DNA from 2 places in the Actinacidiphila sp. ITFR-21 genome. Region 1 is predicted to be linked to the other one. Evidence: predicted binding sites of a transcription regulator. Region 1 holds the regulator's gene; the other holds the start of a gene.
What was found. Region 1 encodes HspR, which represses chaperone genes until heat shock. Its sites were predicted from a motif close to TTGAGNNNNNNNNNCTCAA; they were not measured.
Positions count from the first base shown of each region.

Region 2: the regulator HspR is predicted to act here: its motif matches at 7,649-7,667, upstream of lon (endopeptidase La).

Region 1 covers NZ_CP134605.1:3,628,404-3,638,064, forward strand. Annotated here, with positions in the region: gene dnaK (molecular chaperone DnaK) at 1-934, shown strand, start outside; gene grpE (nucleotide exchange factor GrpE) at 931-1,596, shown strand; gene dnaJ (molecular chaperone DnaJ) at 1,635-2,831, shown strand; gene RLT57_RS15875 (heat shock protein transcriptional repressor HspR) at 2,836-3,312, shown strand; gene RLT57_RS15880 (pyridoxamine 5'-phosphate oxidase family protein) at 3,467-3,874, opposite strand; gene RLT57_RS15885 (cytochrome P450 family protein) at 4,044-5,270, opposite strand; gene clpB (ATP-dependent chaperone ClpB) at 5,557-8,172, shown strand; gene RLT57_RS15895 (YbjN domain-containing protein) at 8,320-8,853, shown strand; gene RLT57_RS15900 (glycosyltransferase family 39 protein) at 8,926-9,661, opposite strand, start outside.
Region 2 covers NZ_CP134605.1:4,870,820-4,880,480, forward strand. Annotated here, with positions in the region: gene RLT57_RS21970 (multifunctional oxoglutarate decarboxylase/oxoglutarate dehydrogenase thiamine pyrophosphate-binding subunit/dihydrolipoyllysine-residue succinyltransferase subunit) at 1-3,413, opposite strand, end outside; gene RLT57_RS21975 (HAMP domain-containing sensor histidine kinase) at 3,668-4,789, opposite strand; gene RLT57_RS21980 (response regulator transcription factor) at 4,786-5,499, opposite strand; gene RLT57_RS21985 (spermidine synthase) at 5,570-6,319, opposite strand; gene RLT57_RS21990 (class I SAM-dependent methyltransferase) at 6,549-7,538, shown strand; gene lon (endopeptidase La) at 7,690-9,661, shown strand, end outside.

The DNA of each region.
Region 1 (9,661 bases):
TTCCACCCGGATGCCCGCCGTCGCCGACCTGGTGCGCGAGCTGACCGGCGGCAAGGACGCCAACAAGGGCGTCAACCCGGACGAGGTCGTCGCCATCGGCGCGTCCCTGCAGGCCGGTGTGCTCAAGGGCGAGGTCAAGGACGTCCTGCTGCTCGACGTCACCCCGCTGTCCCTCGGTATCGAGACCAAGGGCGGCATCATGACCAAGCTGATCGAGCGCAACACCACGATCCCGACCAAGCGCTCCGAGATCTTCACCACCGCCGAGGACAACCAGCCGTCGGTGCAGATCCAGGTCTACCAGGGCGAGCGCGAGATCGCCGCGTACAACAAGAAGCTCGGCATGTTCGAGCTGACCGGCCTGCCGCCGGCCCCGCGCGGGATGCCGCAGATCGAGGTCACCTTCGACATCGACGCCAACGGCATCATGCACGTCGGCGCGAAGGACCTGGGCACCGGCAAGGAGCAGCGGATGACCGTCACCGGCGGCTCCTCGCTGCCCAAGGACGAGGTCGACCGGATGCGCCACGAGGCCGAGCAGTACGCGGACGAGGACCACAAGCGCCGCGAGGCCGCCGAGACCCGCAACCAGGGCGAGCAGCTCGTCTACCAGACCGAGAAGTTCATCGCGGACAACAAGGACAAGCTCCCCGAGGACGTCAAGTCCGAGGTCGAGACCGCGATCGCGGACCTCAAGGAGAAGCTGAAGAACGAGTCCGCGGAGGACGGCAACACCGCGTTGATCCGCGAGGCCACCGAGCACGTCGCGGCCGTCAGCCAGAAGCTGGGCCAGGCGCTGTACGCCAACGCCGGAGCCGAGGGAGCCGCCGCCGCGGGCGCGCCGGCCGGTGAGCAGGCCGCGGCCGACGACGACGTGGTGGACGCCGAGATCGTCGACGACGAGAACGGCAACAAGAGGGACGGTGCCGCGTGACGGAGGAGCCGAAGGGCTTCGAGGAGCCCGACGTCCCCTCCGAGGCCGCCGACAAGCCCGCATCCGCCAAGGACGCCGGGACCGCCGACCAGGCGGGGTCGGCGGCCCAGGGCGGGGACGCCAACGAACTGACGGCCCTGAGGGCGCAGCTGGACCAGGTGCGTACCGCGGTCAACGAACGCACCGCGGACCTCCAGCGCCTCCAGGCCGAATACCAGAACTACCGCCGCCGGGTGGAGCGGGACCGGGTCGCGGTCAAGGAGATCGCGGTCGCCAACCTGCTCATCGAGCTGCTCCCGGTGCTGGACGACATCGGCCGGGCCCGCGAGCACGGTGAACTGGTGGGCGGCTTCAAGTCGGTCGCCGAGTCGCTGGAGACGGTCGCCGCCAAGCTGGGGCTCCAGCAGTTCGGCAAGGAGGGCGAGCCCTTCGACCCGCTGGTGCACGAGGCGCTGATGCACAGCTATTCGCCCGATGTCACGCAGACCACATGCGTGCAGATCCTCCAGCCGGGGTACCGCATCGGGGAGCGCAATCTCCGGCCCGCCCGGGTCGCGGTCGCCGAACCGCAGCCGGGCGCGCACGGCAAGCCGGAGGGCCTGTCGGAGGAGGACGACGAGAAGCCGGACAGCGAGGAGACCGGTGGCCCGGACGAGGGCTGACGGAGCGGCAGGAGTGACGGAGAGGAGGGACGTCGGGGATGAGCATCAGTAGGGACCTGTTGGAGAAGGACCTGTACAAGGTCCTCGGCGTCCCCAAGGACGCCACCGACGCGGAGATCAAGAAGGCGTACCGGAAGCTCGCCCGCGAGTTCCACCCGGACGCCAACAAGGGCGACGCGAAGGCCGAGGAGCGCTTCAAGGAGATCTCCGAGGCCAACGACGTCCTCTCCGACGCCAAGCGGCGCAAGGAGTACGACGAGGGCCGCGCGCTGTTCGGCAACGGCGGTTTCCGCCCCGGGCCGGGCGCGGGCGGCCCCGGCGGCTTCAACTTCGACCTCGGCGACCTCTTCGGGGGCGGCGGCACCCCCGGCACCGGCGCGCCCGGTACGGGTCAGGGCGGCGGCTTCGGCGGCGGTCTCGGTGACGTGTTCGGCGGGCTGTTCAACCGCGGCGGCACCACCCGGGTGCAGCCGCGGCGCGGCCAGGACGTCGAGTCCGAGGTGACGCTGAGCTTCACCGAGGCGGTCGACGGGGCCACGGTCCCGCTGCGGATGTCCTCGCAGGCGCCCTGCAAGGCGTGTTCCGGCACCGGCGACAAGAACGGCACCCCCCGGGTGTGCCCGACCTGCGTCGGCACCGGGCAGGTCTCGCGCGGCGGCGGTGGCGGCTTCTCGCTCACCGACCCGTGTGTGGACTGCAAGGGCCGTGGCCTGATCGCGGAGAACCCCTGCGAGGTCTGCCACGGCAGCGGCCGGGCGAAGAGCTCGCGCACCATGCAGGTCCGTATCCCCGCCGGGGTCACCGACGGGCAGCGGATCCGGCTGCGCGGCAAGGGAGCGCCCGGCGAGCGCGGCGGCCCGGCCGGCGACCTCTACGTTGCCGTACACGTCGGACGGCACCCGGTGTTCGGCCGCAAGGACGCCAACCTCACCGTGACCGTGCCGGTCACCTTCGTGGAGGCGGCCCTCGGCGGAGAGATCAGGGTGCCCACCCTCGGCGGGCCCCCGGTCACCCTCAAGCTGCCCGCCGGCACCCCCAACGGCCGTACGCTGCGGGCCCGCGGCAAGGGCGCGCTGGGCAAGGACGGCTCTCGCGGGGACCTGCTGGTCACCGTCGAGGTGACGGTGCCGGAGAAGACCGAGGGCAAGGCGCTCGACGCGCTGGAGTCGTACCGGGAAGCAACCGCGGACGTCGATCCGCGGGCGGAGCTGTTCAAGGCCGCAAAGGGAGCGTGAGGCGATGAGCATCGACGGAGGCGGGGTCCGCAGGCCGGGCGGACCGATGGGCCGCAGCCCGTACCAGCTGACCGAGGAGTCCCCGGTCTACGTCATCTCGGTGGCGGCCGAGCTGTCCGGGCTGCACCCGCAGACCCTGCGGCAGTACGACCGCCTCGGCCTGGTCTCCCCGGACCGTACGGCCGGCCGCGGCCGGCGCTACTCGGCCCGCGACATCGAGCAGCTGCGCGAGGTGCAGCGGCTCTCGCAGGACGAGGGCATCAACCTGGCCGGCATCAAGCGGATCATCGAACTGGAGAACCAGGTGGCCGCGCTCCAGGCCCGCGTCGCCGAGCTCGGCGCGGCCGTCGAGGGCGCCGCCGCCGTGATCCAGCAGCGCGAGGCGGCCGTCCACGCGTCCTACCGCCGCGACCTGGTCCCGTACCAGGACGTGCAGCACACCAGCGCCCTGGTGGTGTGGCGGCCTCGGCGGGACGGCTGACGCCCCGCCGGGTGCCCAAGAGGTGCGGGGGCGCCCCGTCGGGCGTCTTCCGGCGGGGCCCGTGCGGCGTCCTGGGCGGCGTGGCGGGCTCGGGCGTCCTGAGGACGCCGGCTTGGTCAGGCGTCCTCGGCGGCGGGATCCCGGCCGGCGGGTGTCAGGCGTTGCCCATCGCGCGGGTGAGGGCGATCTCGATGACGATCCGCTCCGGGTCGGGCGCGGGCGTGCGGCCGTAGCGTTCGGCGTAGCGGCTGACCGCGTCGGCGATCCGGGCCGGGTCCTCGCACACGGTGGCGAGCCCTTCGAGGGTGGCCCACTTGCCGCCCGCCACCTGGGAGACCGCCACCGCGGCGCCGGCCGGGCCCGCGGCGCGGACATGGGCGGCCTTGGCGCTGGCCCGGCCGGTGATGACGCGGGCCAGACCGGCCCGCGGGTCGTAGGTGACACCGACCGGTACGAGGTGCGGGGTGCCGTCCGGGCGCGGGGTGGCCAGGGCGCACAGGTGGTACTCCTGCCAGAAGGCGAGGTAACCGGGTGTGGGCGCGCGGGGATCGAGAGGTGCCATGCGGACGACGTTAGCCCCTCGCCCCGCACCCCGGCCGGTCCGGCCACCCGGGCTCCGCCGGCCACCCGGGCTCCGCCAACTCCTGCGGCTCCGCCGGCCCCCGCGGCTCCGCCGCCCGCCCCTGCTCGACAGACCGCCCCGAGCCGCTCGGCGGCCCCGGCTCCGCCGCTCACCCCAGCCGTACGGGCAGCTCCGTCACGCCGTTGCCGACGAAACCCGGCAGCGGCGGCAGCGACCCGTCCGGCACGGCCACGGTCAGGCCGGGGTGGGCCGCGTACAACTCGCGCAGCGCGATCACCGCTTCCAGGCGGGCCAGCGGCGCGCCCAGGCAGTAGTGGGCGCCGTGCCCGAAGGACAGGTGCCGGCCGGCCGGGCGGGTGACATCGAACCGGTCGGCGTCCGGCCCGTACTCGCGCCGGTCGCGGCCGGCGGCGGCGTATCCGGCCAGGACCGGGGTGCCGCGCGGCACCGTGACGCCGTCCACCTCGATGTCGGTGGTCGGGTACCGGAACGGGAAGTTGGCGACCGGGCTGTCCCAGCGGAGCGTCTCCTCGACCACCGCGTCCCAGGACGCCCGCCCGGCCAGGACCAGCGCGAGCTGCTCGGGGTGGCCGCTGAGCGCGCGGACCGCGTTGGTGATCAGGTTGAGGGTGGTCTCGTGGCCGGCCACGATCATCAGCAGCAGGGTGCCGGTGAGTTCGGCGTCGCTGAGCCGCTCCGCGCCGCCGTTCAGGGCGTCGTCGCGGGCCGCGATCAGCGCGCTGGTCAGGTCCTCGCCGGGCCGGGCCCTGCGGTCGGCGACGACCCGGGCGAGCACCGCGTGGATCCGCGCCTGGGCGGCCATCGCGTCGGCGGCCGGGCTGGAGGTGCTGACCAGGACGCGGACCAGCTCGTGCAGCTCGTCGCGGTAGGCGGCGTCGACGCCGAGCAGCTCCGAGATGACCCCCATGGGCAGCGGGTACGCGAAGTGCAGCCGCAGGTCCACCACCCCGTCGCCGTCGCGGTGTCCGGGCAGCGCGGCGAGCAGTTCCCCGGCCAGCCGGCCGATCCAGGGCCGCATGGCGGCCACCCGGCGCGGGGTGAACGCCTTGGTGGCCAGGCCGCGCAGCCGCCGGTGGTCGTCACCGTCCGCCGTGGTCATGCCGTCGACCAGGGCGAACGCGTTGAGCTGCCACTGCTCGGGGACACGGCCCTGCTGGTAGGCGGCGAAGTGACGGGCGCTCTTGGCGACCTTGGGGTCGGCCAGGAAGTCGCGCAGCTCCTTGTAGCGGGACACGATCATCCCGGGCACGCCGCCGGGCAGCAGCACCGGGCAGGCGGCCGCCGCCTCGCGCAGGGCGCCGGCCTCCGCGTGGACGGCGGTACCGGAGGGGTCCATGGGGTGCGCAGCGGTCATGTCACATCCTCACCAGCGGGGACCTGCGGAGGTACGGGGGTGTACGGCATGGCGTACACGACAGGGCTGCGAACGGTGCCGGTCGCGGTGCGTTTTGGGCAACTCCGTTGGACTCCGCCGGAGTTGTGCCGGCATTGTCGCACCGCCGCGGGGGCTTCTTCAACGATCAAACAAAATCCGGCAACGCGGCGCGTAGTCGCCCTGACATACCCTTGAGTGGAATAGACTCAACTTACCGTACGTTGATGAACGCAGGTTTACCCGATGAGGAGAGGATGCCGCACCCGTGGACGCCGAGCTGACCAACAAGAGCCGGGAAGCGCTGAACGCCGCCAACACCCGGGCCGTCGCCGAGGGGAACCCGGACCTGACGCCCGCGCATCTGCTGCTCGCCCTGTTGAGCGGCACGGAGAACGAGAACATCCTGGACCTGCTGGCCGCGGTGGGCGCCGACCCGGCGGACCTGCGCGCGGCGGCCGGGCGCCTGGTGGACGCGCTGCCCACGGTGCAGGGCTCCACGGTCGCGCCCCCGCAGGCCAACCGCGACCTGCTGGCCGTCATCGCCGACGCCTCGCAGCGCGCGAAGGAGCTCGGCGACGCGTACCTTTCCACCGAGCACCTGCTGATCGGGATCGCCGTCAAGGGCGGTCCCGCGGGGGAGTTGCTGGCCGACCGGGGCGCCCGTGCCAGGGCGCTGCTGGCGGCGTTCGAGACCGCCAGGGGAGGGCAACGGGTGACCAGTCAGGATCCGGAAGGCACGTACAAGGCGCTGGAGAAGTACGGCACCGACTTCACGGCCGCGGCCCGCGAGGGCAAGCTCGACCCGGTGATCGGCCGGGACCAGGAGATCCGCCGGGTCGTACAGGTGCTGTCCCGCCGCACCAAGAACAACCCGGTGCTGATCGGTGAGCCCGGCGTCGGCAAGACCGCCGTCGTCGAGGGCCTGGCCCAGCGGATCGTCAAGGGCGACGTGCCCGAGTCGCTGCGCAACAAGCGGCTGGTGTCGCTCGACCTCGGCGCGATGGTGGCCGGCGCGAAGTACCGCGGCGAGTTCGAGGAGCGGCTGAAGGCCGTACTCGCCGAGATCAAGGACAGCGACGGCCGGATCGTCACCTTCATCGACGAGCTGCACACCGTGGTCGGCGCGGGCGCCGGCGGCGACTCCGCGATGGACGCCGGCAACATGCTCAAGCCGATGCTGGCCCGCGGCGAGCTGCGGATGGTCGGCGCCACCACGCTGGACGAGTACCGCGAGCGGATCGAGAAGGACCCGGCGCTGGAGCGGCGCTTCCAGCAGGTGCTGGTCGCCGAGCCGAACGTCGAGGACACCGTGGCGATCCTGCGCGGCCTCAAGGGCCGCTACGAGGCCCACCACAAGGTGCAGATCGCGGACTCCGCGCTGGTGGCCGCGGCCACCTTGTCCGACCGCTACATCACCGCCCGCTTCCTGCCCGACAAGGCCATCGACCTGGTGGACGAGGCCGCGTCCCGGCTGCGGATGGAGATCGACTCCTCGCCGGTCGAGATCGACGAGCTCCAGCGCGCGGTGGACCGGCTGCGGATGGAGGAGATGGCGCTCAAGAACGAGACCGACCCCGGCTCCGTCCAGCGGCTGGAGAAGCTGCGCAAGGACCTTGCCGACCGCGAGGAGGAACTGCGCGGCCTGAACGCCCGCTGGGAGAAGGAGAAGCAGGGCCTGAACCGGGTCGGTGAGCTTAAGGAGCGGCTGGACGACATCGACACCCGCATCGAGCGCGCCCAGCGTGACGGCGACTTCGAGACCGCGTCCGAGCTGCTCTACGGCGAGAAGCCCAAGCTGGAGGCCGAACTGGACGAGGCCACCCGCGAGGAGCAGGCGGCCAGGTCCCAGGGCCCCTCGACGAAGATGGTCAAGGAGGAGGTCGGCCCCGACGACGTGGCCGACGTGGTCGCCGCGTGGACCGGCATCCCGGCCGGCCGGCTGCTGGAGGGCGAGACGCAGAAGCTGCTGCGGATGGAGGAGGAGCTGGGCAAGCGGCTGATCGGCCAGGGCGAGGCCGTGCGGTCCGTCTCCGACGCGGTACGCCGCGCCCGCTCCGGCATCGCCGACCCCGACCGCCCCACCGGCTCGTTCCTCTTCCTCGGCCCGACCGGCGTCGGCAAGACCGAGCTGGCCAAGGCACTGGCCGACTTCCTCTTCGACGACGAGCGCGCGATGATCCGCATCGACATGAGCGAGTACGGCGAGAAGCACTCGGTCGCCCGGCTGGTCGGCGCCCCGCCCGGATACATCGGCTACGAGGAGGGCGGCCAGCTCACCGAGGCGGTACGCCGCCGCCCGTACAGCGTGGTGCTGCTGGACGAGGTGGAGAAGGCCCACCCCGAGGTCTTCGACGTCCTGCTCCAGGTGCTCGACGACGGCCGGCTCACCGACGGCCAGGGCCGTACCGTCGACTTCCGCAACGCCATCCTGGTCCTCACCTCCAACCTGGGCAGCCAGTACCTGGTGGACATCACCCTCGGCGAGGAGGAGAAGCGGGAGAGCGTGCTGGAGACGGTCCGGTCGTCCTTCAAACCGGAGTTCCTCAACCGGCTGGACGACATCGTGGTCTTCTCCGCCCTCAGCAAGGACGAGCTGCGCCGCATCGCCCGGCTCCAGACCGGCCGCCTCGCCGCCCGCCTGAAGGACCGCCGCCTCACCCTCGACGTGACCGACGCGGCCCTGGACTGGCTCGCCGTCGAGGGCAACGACCCGGCCTACGGCGCCCGCCCGCTGCGCCGCCTCATCCAGACCGCCATCGGCGACCCGCTGGCCCGCGCCATCCTCTCCGGCGAGATCCTCGACGGCCAGACCGTCCTGGTCGACCGGGCGCTCGACGGACTGATCGTGGGCCCGGCGACGGCGCCCGACCTGACGAAGTAAGGGTGACCGGTCCGGTCGGGCGGGGATTCCCCGGGGACGGGCAGGGGCGGCCCCCGCCGATACGCCGAGCGCGTACCGGCGGGGGTTGTCACGTGCGGGGGCCGATGGGGGAGGATGGAGAGGGAAACGTCACGAAGGGACTTCACGGTGACCATCGATCCGTCCTCGATTCCTGATTTCGGGGGCCAGCCGGACCCCGAGCCGACCGGAGCCGCTCCCAGCGTGCTCATTCCGGACCAGGAGCTGGTGAAGCAGCTGCTCGACCAGATGGAACTGAAGTACCTCGTCGACGAGGAGGGCGACCTCGCGGCGCCGTGGGAGGAGTTCCGGACCTACTTCATGTTCCGGGGCGAGGGCGACCAGGAGGTTTTCGCGGTCCGGACCTTCTACGAGCGCTCCTACAGCGTCGACGACAAGCCCCACCTGCACGAGGTGATCGACGACTGGAACCGCCGTACCCTGTGGCCGAAGGTCTACACGCACACCCACGACGACGGCAGCGTGCGGCTGATCGGCGAGGCGCAGACCGTGATCGGCATGGGCGTCAGCCTGGAGCACTTCGTGTCCAGCACGGTGAGCTGGGTGCGCGCGTCGATCGAGTTCGACAAGTGGGTCGGCGAGACCCTGGGCCTGGAGAAGGACGCCGACAGCGGCGTCGAGGGCGACGACTCCGGGGACTGACCGGCCGCCCGGCTTGACCGGGCGCTCCGGGGGCCGCGCCGACGGAGCACCGGAGCGCCGGTCGGGCGGGTGTCAGATGGGCACGGGGACCACGGTCAGTACGTAGGCGCCGTAGCCGAGCGAGATCCCGGCCAGCGCGACCACCGCCACGGCGGCGGCGCGCGGCCGGGCCCCGGCCAGCGCCACCGCGCACGGCACCAGGAGCGGGAAGGCCGGCAGCAGGAAGCGCGGCTTGCAGGAGAAGAAGTCGGCGCCGCCGAGCGCGATGGCCGCCAGGACCGCGGAGTAGACCAGCAGCGGCAGCGGCATCCGGTCCAGTACCGCCAGCACCAGCAGGACCACCGCGCCCGCGCACAGGGCGGCCGAGAGGTAGGCGGACAGCGTGTCGGGGAAGAGCACCAGGTGCTTGACGTACCGCAGCGCGTACCGCCCGAAGTCGTACCGCGAGCCCCAGCCGCGTTGCACCGCGAAGTAGCCGTGCAGGGCGCCGTGCAGCCCGCTCTCGGTCTGCAGGCCGGCCCAGCCGACGTAGCCGAACCAGCCGAGCGGTGCGATCAGCGCGGCGGCCCAGGCGCGCGGCAGCTGCGGCCGGCCGGTACGCCGTCGGTGCCGTGCGTCGGCGAGCACGGCCGCGGCGACGGCCGCCGCGACCGCGGCGGCGTTGGGCCGGGACAGCCCCGCGAGCAGGCTCAGCAGGCCGGCGGTCAGCCAGCGGCGGGTCAGCGCGGCGTAGAGCGACCAGGCGGCCAGCGCGCACATCATCGGCTCGGTGTACGCCATGGACAGCACGACCGCGTGCGGCAGCAGC
Region 2 (9,661 bases), 1.2 Mb from region 1:
AGCGGCTTGTGGTGCGGGTTGTGCACCTGCCAGCGCAGCAGGTGGAAGTAGTTGGCCGGGGTGGACGGCACGGCGACCGTCATGTTGTTCTGCGCGCACAGCTGGAGGAAGCGCTCGATCCGGGCCGAGGAGTGGTCCGGGCCCTGGCCCTCGTAGCCGTGCGGCAGCAGCAGGGTGACGCCGGAGGTCTGGCCCCACTTCTGCTCGGCCGACGAGATGAACTCGTCCACGATGGTGGCCGCGCCGTTGACGAAGTCGCCGAACTGCGCCTCCCACATCACCAGCGCGTCGGGCCTGGCCAGCGAGTACCCGTACTCGAAGCCCATCGCCGCGTACTCGCTGAGCAGCGAGTCGTAGACGTTGTAGCGGGCCTGGTCCTCCGACAGGTGCTGGAGCGGGGTGTAGTCCGCGCCGGTCCGCCGGTCGATGAGCACCGCGTGCCGCTGGCCGAAGGTGCCGCGCCGGGAGTCCTGGCCGGCCAGCCGGACCGGGGTGCCCTCCAGCAGCAGCGAGCCGATCGCCAGCGTCTCACCCATGCCCCAGTCGATGGTGCCCTCCTCGACCATGGCCGCCCGGCGCTGGAGCTGCGGCAGCAGCCGCGGGTGCACGGTGACCGCCTCGGGGATGTTCACCTGCGACTCGGCGATCCGCTTGACCACCTCGGAGGAGACCGCGGTGGGCACCGGGACCGGGAAGTCCGGCTGCGCGGAGCCGGACTGGCCCGCGGGGCCGGCCGGCGCGGAGGCGGCCTCACGGACCTCGGTGAAGACCTTCTCCAGCTGGCCCTGGTAGTCCTGCAGCGCCTGCTCGGCCTCTTCCAGGGTGATGTCGCCGCGCCCGATCAGCGACTCGGTGTAGAGCTTGCGCACCGAGCGCTTCTTGTCGATCAGGTCGTACATCAGCGGCTGGGTGAAGGCCGGGTTGTCGGACTCGTTGTGGCCGCGGCGACGGTAGCAGATCAGGTCGATCACGACGTCCTTGTTGAACGCCTGCCGGAACTCGAAGGCCAGCCGCGCCACGCGGACCACGGCCTCCGGGTCGTCGCCGTTGACGTGGAAGATCGGCGCCTCGATCATCCGGGCCACGTCGGTGCAGTACATCGAGGAGCGCGCCGACTCCGGGGCGGCGGTGAAGCCGACCTGGTTGTTGATCACCACGTGGATGGTGCCGCCGGTGCGGTAGCCGCGCAGCTGCGACATGTTGAGCGTCTCGGCCACGACGCCCTGGCCGGCGAAGGCCGCGTCGCCGTGCAGCGCGATCGGCAGCACGGTGAAGTCGGTGCCCGCCTTGTTGATGATGTCCTGCTTGGCGCGGGCGATGCCCTCCACCACCGGGTCGACCGCCTCCAGGTGGGAGGGGTTGGCGGCCAGCGAGACCTTGATCTGCTCGCCGTCCAGACCGGTGAAGGTGCCCTGGGCGCCCAGGTGGTACTTCACGTCACCGGAGCCGTGCATCGACTTCGGGTCGAGGTTGCCCTCGAACTCGCGGAAGATCTGCGCGTACGACTTGCCGACGATGTTCGCCAGCACGTTCAGCCGGCCGCGGTGGGCCATGCCGATCACGGTCTCGTCCAGCCGCGACTCGGCGGCGGCGTCGATCACCGCGTCCAGCAGCGGGATGACGGACTCGCCGCCCTCCAGCGAGAACCGCTTCTGGCCGACGTACTTGGTCTGCAGGAAGGTCTCGAACGCCTCCGCCGCGTTCAGCCGGCGCAGGATGCGCAGCTGCTCCTCGCGCTCGGGCTTGGCGTGCGGGCGCTCGATCCGGTCCTGGATCCACCTGCGCTGCTTGGGGTCCTGGATGTGCATGAACTCCACGCCGACCGTGCGGCAGTAGGAGTCGCGCAGCACCCCGAGGATGTCGCGCAGCTTCATCAGGGACTTGCCGGCGAAGCCGCCGACCGCGAACTCCCGCTCCAGGTCCCACAGGGTGAGCCCGTGCTCCAGCACGTCCAGGTCGGGGTGCTTGCGCTGGCGGTACTCCAGCGGGTCGGTGTCGGCCATCACGTGGCCGCGGACCCGGTAGGAGTGGATCAGCTCGAAGACCCGGGCGGCCTTCGTCACGTCGTCGTCGTGCCCGGCGTCGATGTCGGTGCGCCAGCGGACCGGCTCGTACGGGATGCGCAGCGCGGCGAAGACGTCGTCGAAGAAGTCGTTCTCGCCCAGCAGCAGCTGGTTCATGATCCGCAGGAACTCGCCAGAGGCGGCACCCTGGATCACCCGGTGGTCGTAGGTGCTGGTGAGCGTCATGACCTTGGAGATGCCCAGCTTGTTCAGGGTGTCCTGCGAGGTGCCCTGGAACTCGGCCGGGTAGTCCATCGAGCCGACGCCGAGGATCATGCTCTGACCGGGCATCAGCCGCGGCACCGAGTGCACGGTGCCCAGGCCGCCCGGGTTGGTCAGTGAGGCGGTGACACCGCTGAAGTCGTCCATCGTCAGCTTGCCGGCGCGGGCGCGGCGGACGATGTCCTCGTAGGCCTGCCAGAACTCGAAGAAGTTCAGCGTCTCGGCCTTTTTGATGGCCGCGACGACCAGTTGGCGGTCGCCGTTGGCCTTCACCAGGTCGATGGCCAGGCCCAGGTTCACGTGGTCCGGCTTGACCAGGGTGGGCTTGCCGTCCCGCTCGGCGAAGGAGTGGTTCATCGACGGCATGGCCTTGAGGGCCTGCACCATCGCGTACCCGATGAGGTGGGTGAAGGAGACCTTCCCGCCCCGGGCCCGCTTGAGGTGGTTGTTGATGACGATGCGGTTGTCGAACAGCAGCTTCACCGGGACGGCCCGCACCGAGGTTGCGGTGGGCAGTTCCAGCGAGGCGTGCATGTTCTTGGCGACGGCTGCGGCCGGGCCGCGCAGCGTGACGTACTCGGTGGCCGGTTCCGCGGTGGGCGCGGCGCCGTTCGCGGCGGCCTTGGCGGCGGGCGCCGGCGACGGGGCCGGCGCGGCGGCCGGGGTCGCCGGAGCCGCCGGGGGGGCGGTGCTGGCGACCGGGGCGGACGCGGGGGCCTGCGGGGCGGTTGGAGCCGCGGCGGCGGCCGAGCCGTTCACCGGCGGCTTGGGCGTCGTCGCGGCCGTCGCGGTCGCCGCGGGGCTGGCGGCCGGGGTCGCCGGGGTGGGCGGCGTGGCGCCGGGGGCGGCCTTGGTGGTGGCGGATCCGGGGACGCCCGCCACGGCCCGTGCGGCGGCTCCGGACGCCCCGCCCTGGCCGGCGGGGGCGGCCGGCGCGGCGGAGCCGTCCGGCTTGTAGTCGGCGAAGAAGTCCCACCAGGCTCGGTCTACCGAGTTCGGGTCCTGGAGGTACTGCTGGTAGATCTCATCGACGAGCCACTCGTTGGGGCCGAAGCCCGCGGCAGGGCCTTCGCCCTGCGCTTGGTGGTCGGTGGAGACGCTCGAGCTATTGGGGGACTGTGGCGACACGGCGGCAACCGCCCTCTTCCGCTTCACAAAAAAAGATGGTGGACAGCGGAAATAAAGGCTACGCCTTCATGACCCCTGCTCGCAGGCCCGGGGGTCCACTCGTCGCGCAAGTCACACCCGGAACCTGGTTTCACCGCCATTCCTGGCGGGAAAGTGGTCCCTCTTCAGGGTTCACCCGCGCTATGCGGGTAGCGCGCGGGCGTCGACGGCCGCGCGCCGGCCGGGCAGCGCACCTCCATGGTGCCTGAACCGCGTCAATGTTGCACCGAGGGTCCACCTGGAAGGGTGACGAGGATCCGGCAGCCGCGCGGGGATTCGGCCACCTCGATCCGGCCGCCGTGCAGATCCACCGCCCAGCGCGCGATGGCCAGGCCCAGTCCCGTACCGCCGTCGCCGCCCGGGTGGGAGCCGCGGTGGAAGCGGTCGAAGACCCGGACCCGGTCCGCCTCCGGGATGCCGGGCCCCTCGTCGCGAACGTCCAGCAGGAGGCTGCCGGGCGCGGTGCCGCCGCGGGCCCGTACCGTGACCCGGCCGCCGGGCGGGCTGTGCTTGACCGCGTTGTCCACCAGGTTGGCCACCACCTGGTGCAGCCGCTCGCCGTCGGCGTAGGCGACCAGCTCGGGCGGCGAGACGTCCAGGTGCAGGTGGACGTCGGCGCGCGGCCGGGACCGGGAGCCGGTCGGCTTGGCGCTGCCCATGCCCAGGCTCGCGGTCTTGATCACCGCCGACAGGTACGGCCACACCTCGAACCGCTTGGCGTCCAGCCGGACCGCCCCGCTGTCCAGCCGGGACAGGTCCAGCAGCTGGCTGACCAGCTTGCCGAGCCGCTCGGTCTGCTGCAACGCCAGCCGCATGGTCTCCGGGTCGGCGGCCGAGACCCCGTCCACCACGTTCTCCAGCACCGCCCGCAGCGCGGCGATCGGGGTGCGCAGCTCGTGCGAGACGTTCGCCACCAGCTCTTTGCGGTGCCGGTCGGCGGCGGCCAGGTCGGCGGCCATCCGGTTGAAGGTGCCGGCCAGTTCGCCGACCTCGTCGCGGCGCCTGCGGCTCACCCGGCGGCTGTAGTCGCCGCCGGCCATCGCGCGGGCCACCGCGGTCATCTCACGCAGCGGCGCGGTCAGGTTGGTGGCGACGATCTGGCTGATCAGCAGCGAGGCGATGATCGAGAAGATGGTGATCACCCGCAGCTCGGTGGCCGAGCGGATGGCCACCGTCACCAGCAGGGTGGTGATCAGCACCGAGACGATCACCAGCAGCTGAAGCGCCGCCTTGATCGAGCGGAAGGGGTCCCAGGGCCGCAGCGCCGCCCATATCCGCCGCCGCCAGCTCACCGCGCGCCTGGTCCCCCCGCCCGGGGCGGCGGCCTTGGCGCTCATGGCGCCGGGGTCTCCAGCGCGTAGCCCACACCGTGCACGGTACGGATCCGCTCGGCGCCGATCTTGCGGCGCAGCGCCTTGACGTGGCTGTCGACGGTACGGGTGCCGGAGGCGTCGGCCCAGTCCCACACCTCGGCCAGCAGCTGCTCGCGGGAGAGCACCGCCCGCGGCTGCTGGGCGAGGCACACCAGCAGCTCGAACTCGGTGGGGGTCAGGTGGATGTCCGAGCCGCCGACCCGGACCCGGCGCTGGGCGTGGTCGATCTCCAGGTCGCCGAGCTGGATACTGGCGCCGCGCGGGCTGTGCGCCGCGGTCGCCGCGCGCTCCATCCGGCGCAGCAGGACGTGCACCCGGGCAGCCAGCTCCCGCATGGAGAACGGCTTGGTCATGTAGTCGTCGGCGCCCACCCCGAGCCCCACCAGCATGTCGGTCTCGTCGTCGCGGGCGGTGAGCATCAGTACCGGGACCGGCCGGTCGGCCTGCACCCGGCGGCAGACCTCCAGGCCGTCGAAGCCGGGCAGCATCACGTCGAGGACCAGCAGGTCCGGGCGCCAGGAGTGGGCCGAGTCCACGGCGGACGGGCCGTCGCCCGCGGTCCGTACCGAGAATCCCTCCGCCTGCAGCCGGGCCGCGATGGCCTGCGTTATCGTCTGGTCGTCCTCGACGACCAGCACCCGGCGCTGCGCGCCCGGAGTCTGCGTGCTGTCCACTTCCGCCCCACAAAGTCGTCCTGAATACGGGCAGCGTACGGGGCCGTCCGCGGGCCTGACTACGACGCCTTCACGCCGTGACGGCTATGTGCACCACGTCCGGCACCCCGCGGGCGACCTGGATCTCGATGGTGCGCACCCGGTCGAAGCCGGCGTCCCGCAGCGCCGTCTCGAAGGCGGCCGACGGCTGCGCCGACCAGACGGCGAGGACTCCGCCGGGACGGAGGCGGCCCCGGCAGGCGGCGAGGCCGCTGGGAGTGTAGAGACTGTCGTTGTTCTCGGTGACTGTCCAGTCCGGGCCGTTGTCGATGTCCAGGCACAGCGCGTCGTAGGTGTCGGAGGAGGTGCGGACGTACGCCACCAGGTCCTGGTGGAGCACCCGCACCCGGGGGTCGTCCAGCGCGTGCGCGGAGAAGCGGGCCAGCGGCCCGGTCCGGTGCCAGGCCACCACCGCGTCCTCCCGCTCCACCACCGCGATCCGGCCCCAGCGGGGCTCGGCGGCGGCCCTGGCCAGCGAGAAGCCGACGCCGAGGCCGCCGATCAGCAGGTCCGGGCCGCTCGTACGGTCCCCGTCCCCGTTCCGGTCGGGGGTGTGGTCCGGGCCGGACGTACGGCCGCGGTCGCCGTCCCCGTCCAGCGCTTCGAGGGCGGCGTCGACCAGCAGCCGCTCGGACCGGCCGTCGGAGGTGTCCATCAGGAAGCAGCCGTTGGCGATGATCTCGAACCGCTCGCCGCGCCGCCGCAGCACGACTTCGCCGTACGGACCCTCGCGGCGGTCGAGGACGACGGGTGAGGCGGCGGTGTCGGGCGGTGACGGCATGGGTCCATTCTGGCGGAGGCGCGGGGCCGGCGCGGACCGGGAGGCGGGGGCTGTGGACAACTGGCGGGAGGCTGTGGAGAAGCCGGCGGGGGAGCGCACACCGGCGGGTGAAAAGGGGCGCCGCGGGGTCTTCCCGGCGGGCGCCGTTCACGGCCCGCACACCGGGACCTCCGTGAGCGTTGGCCGGCGGGCAATGGACACCGGAGCCGCCCGTGCGTAGGTTCCGCGCATGTCATCCCTTTTCAAGAACCCCGTGGCGCGGCGTCTGCTGCGTCCGGCCGCCTCGTTGGTCGACCAGCGGGTGCAGCGGCCGGTCAGCCGGCTGCGCAAGGACCTCGACCGGGCCGCGTACGGCGACCGTGAGGCCCGCGAGGCGCTCCGCAGGGAGCTGGACGGCCTGCGCGAGGAACTGGGGTCCCTGCGCGAGGAGGTGACCGGGCTGCGCGTCCGGCAGTTCGCCTTCGACCTGCTCTTCGAGCGGGTCGGCCGGTCCGGGAACCGGACGCCCACCCGGCAGGAGCACGAGGAGCTGGTACGGGAGATCGCCGCGGTGTCGGGGAAGGACGCCCGTTTCGCCCGCCGCGACGCCGCGGCCGCCTTCCGCAGCGTCATCGCCCTGGAGTCGCTGGGGCTCGGCCGGCTGGCCGGCACCACCGCGAACGTGTGCGGCAAGCTCGCCGCCATCCCGCTGCTCGACCCGCCCAACGGCGACGTGCTGGAGATCGGCACCCTCTTCGGGCTCTTCTCCGCCGCGATGCTGCGGATGATGCACCGGGCCGGCGTCGAGCCGCGGCTGACCGTCGTCGACCCGCTGGCCGGCAGCCAGCTCCAGCCGGGCACCGCCTCCGGCGCCGAGCCCACCGGCACCCCGGTCCGGCTGGACGTGGTCCGCGCCAACCTCGCCCTCGGCGGCACCGCGGGCGAACTGGCCCGGGTCCACCAGGGCCTGTCCGGCGACCCGGCCGTCCGCGAGGCCGTCTCCGACCGCAAATACGGGGTCATCGTCGTCGACGGCGACCACACGGCGGCGGGGGTGGCCGCAGACCTGGAATGGGCCGAGCTGATCGCCGCTCCCGGCGGCATCGTCGTGCTCGACGACTACGGCGACCCCGGCTGGGCGGGCGTCCAGGAGGCGGCCGACGAGCACCTGGCCGGCCCGACCCGCTTCGAGATGCTCGGCCGGGTGGCCACCTCGGCGTTCCTGCGCGCCCGCGACTGAGAGGCCGCCCGCCGCCCACTGCCGCCCGCCCGCCGACACCCCGCCGCCGCGGGCCGGGGAGATCGCTCTCGGCGAACACGCGGCCGGGAACACCGGAGCCCTTCGCAGCATTGAGCCAGGTGTACTCAACTTGCTTGCAAAGGGAGCGATCATGGCGTTTGAGCCCCGGACCCCCAACCCTCTCACCCTGCCCGTCCTCCCGCTGGACGACGAGGTCGTGCTGCCCGGCATGGTGGTCCCGCTGGACCTGACGGACTCCGAGGTGCGCGCCGCGGTGGAGGCCGCCCAGGCGGCGCACGGCGGGCCGGGGCCGGGGAAGCCCCAGGTACTGCTGGTGCCGCGGGTGGACGGGAAGTACACCGCGGTCGGCACGCTCGGCACCGTCGAGCAGGTCGGCCGGCTGTCGGACGGCGACCCCGGCGCGGTGATCCGCGGCCGGTCCCGGATCAGGATCGGCGCCGGCACCACCGGCCCCGGCGCGGCCCTGTGGGTGGAGGGCACCCCGGTGGCGGAGCCGCCCGCCGCGGAGGCGCCCGGCACCGTCGCCGAGCTGATGAAGGAGTACAAGGCACTGGCCACCAGCTGGCTGCGCAAGCGCGGCGCCTGGCAGGTCGTGGACCGCGTCCAGCAGATCGAGGACGTGGGCCAGCTCGCCGACAACTCCGGCTACAGCCCCTACCTGACCACCGAACAGCGCGTCGAGCTGCTGGAGACCACCGAACCGGTGGCCCGGCTGCGGCTGGCCATCCAGTGGCTGCGCGACCACCTCGCCGAGCAGGACGTGGCCGAGACCATCCGCAAGGACGTGCAGGAGGGCATGGAGAAGCAGCAGCGGGAGTTCCTGCTCCGCCAGCAGCTCGAAGCCGTCCGCAAGGAGCTCGCCGAGCTCAAGGGCGACCCGGAGAACGAGGGCGACGACTACCGCGCCCGGGTGGAGGCCGCCGACCTGCCGGAGAACGTCCGCGAGGCGGCCCTGAAGGAGGTCGGGAAGCTGGAGCGCTCCTCGGACGCCTCCCCCGAGGGCAGCTGGATCCGCACCTGGCTGGACACCGTCCTCGAACTGCCGTGGAACACCACCACCGAGGACACCTACGACGTGGCGGGCGCCCGCGCCGTCCTGGACGCCGACCACGCCGGACTGGACGACGTCAAGGAGCGCATCACCGAGTACCTGGCCGTCCGCAAGCGCCGGGCCGACCGCGGCCTGGGCGTGGTGGGAGGCCGCCGCGGCGGCGCGGTGCTGGCCCTGGTCGGCCCGCCCGGTGTCGGCAAGACCTCGCTCGGCGAGTCGGTGGCCCGCGCCATGGGCCGCACGTTCGTCCGGGTGGCGCTCGGCGGTGTCCGCGACGAGGCGGAGATCCGCGGCCACCGCAGGACGTACGTCGGCGCGCTGCCCGGCCGGATCGTCCGGGCGATCAAGGAGGCCGGGTCGATGAACCCGGTGGTGCTGCTCGACGAGGTCGACAAGGTCGGCTCCGACTACCGGGGCGACCCGGCCGCGGCTCTGCTGGAGGTCCTCGACCCGGCGCAGAACCACACCTTCCGGGACCACTACCTGGAGGTCGAACTGGACCTGTCGGACGTGGTGTTCCTGGCCACCGCCAACGTCCTGGAGGCCATCCCCGAGCCGCTGCTGGACCGGATGGAGCTGGTCCGGCTGGACGGCTACACCGAGGACGAGAAGATCGTCATCGCCCGTGACCACCTGCTGCCGCGTCAGCTGGAGCGGGCCGGACTGGCCGCCGAGGAGGTGGCCCTGGCCGAGGACGCGCTGCGCAGGCTGACCACCGAGTACACCCGTGAGGCGGGCGTGCGGAACCTGGAGCGGACCCTCGCCCGGATCCTGCGGAAGATCGCGGCCCGGCACGAACTGGGCGACCGGCAACTGCCCTTCACCGTGACCTCGGCGGACCTGCGGGCGCTGATCGGCCGGCCGCACCACGTGCCGGAGTCCGCGCAGGACCCGGAGGAGCGGCGGACCGCGGTGCCGGGTGTGGCCACCGGTCTCGCGGTCACCGGGGCGGGCGGTGACGTGCTCTACATCGAGGCGTCGCTGGCCGACCCGGAGTCCGGCGGCGCGGGCCTGCAGCTCACCGGCCAGCTGGGCGACGTGATGAAGGAGT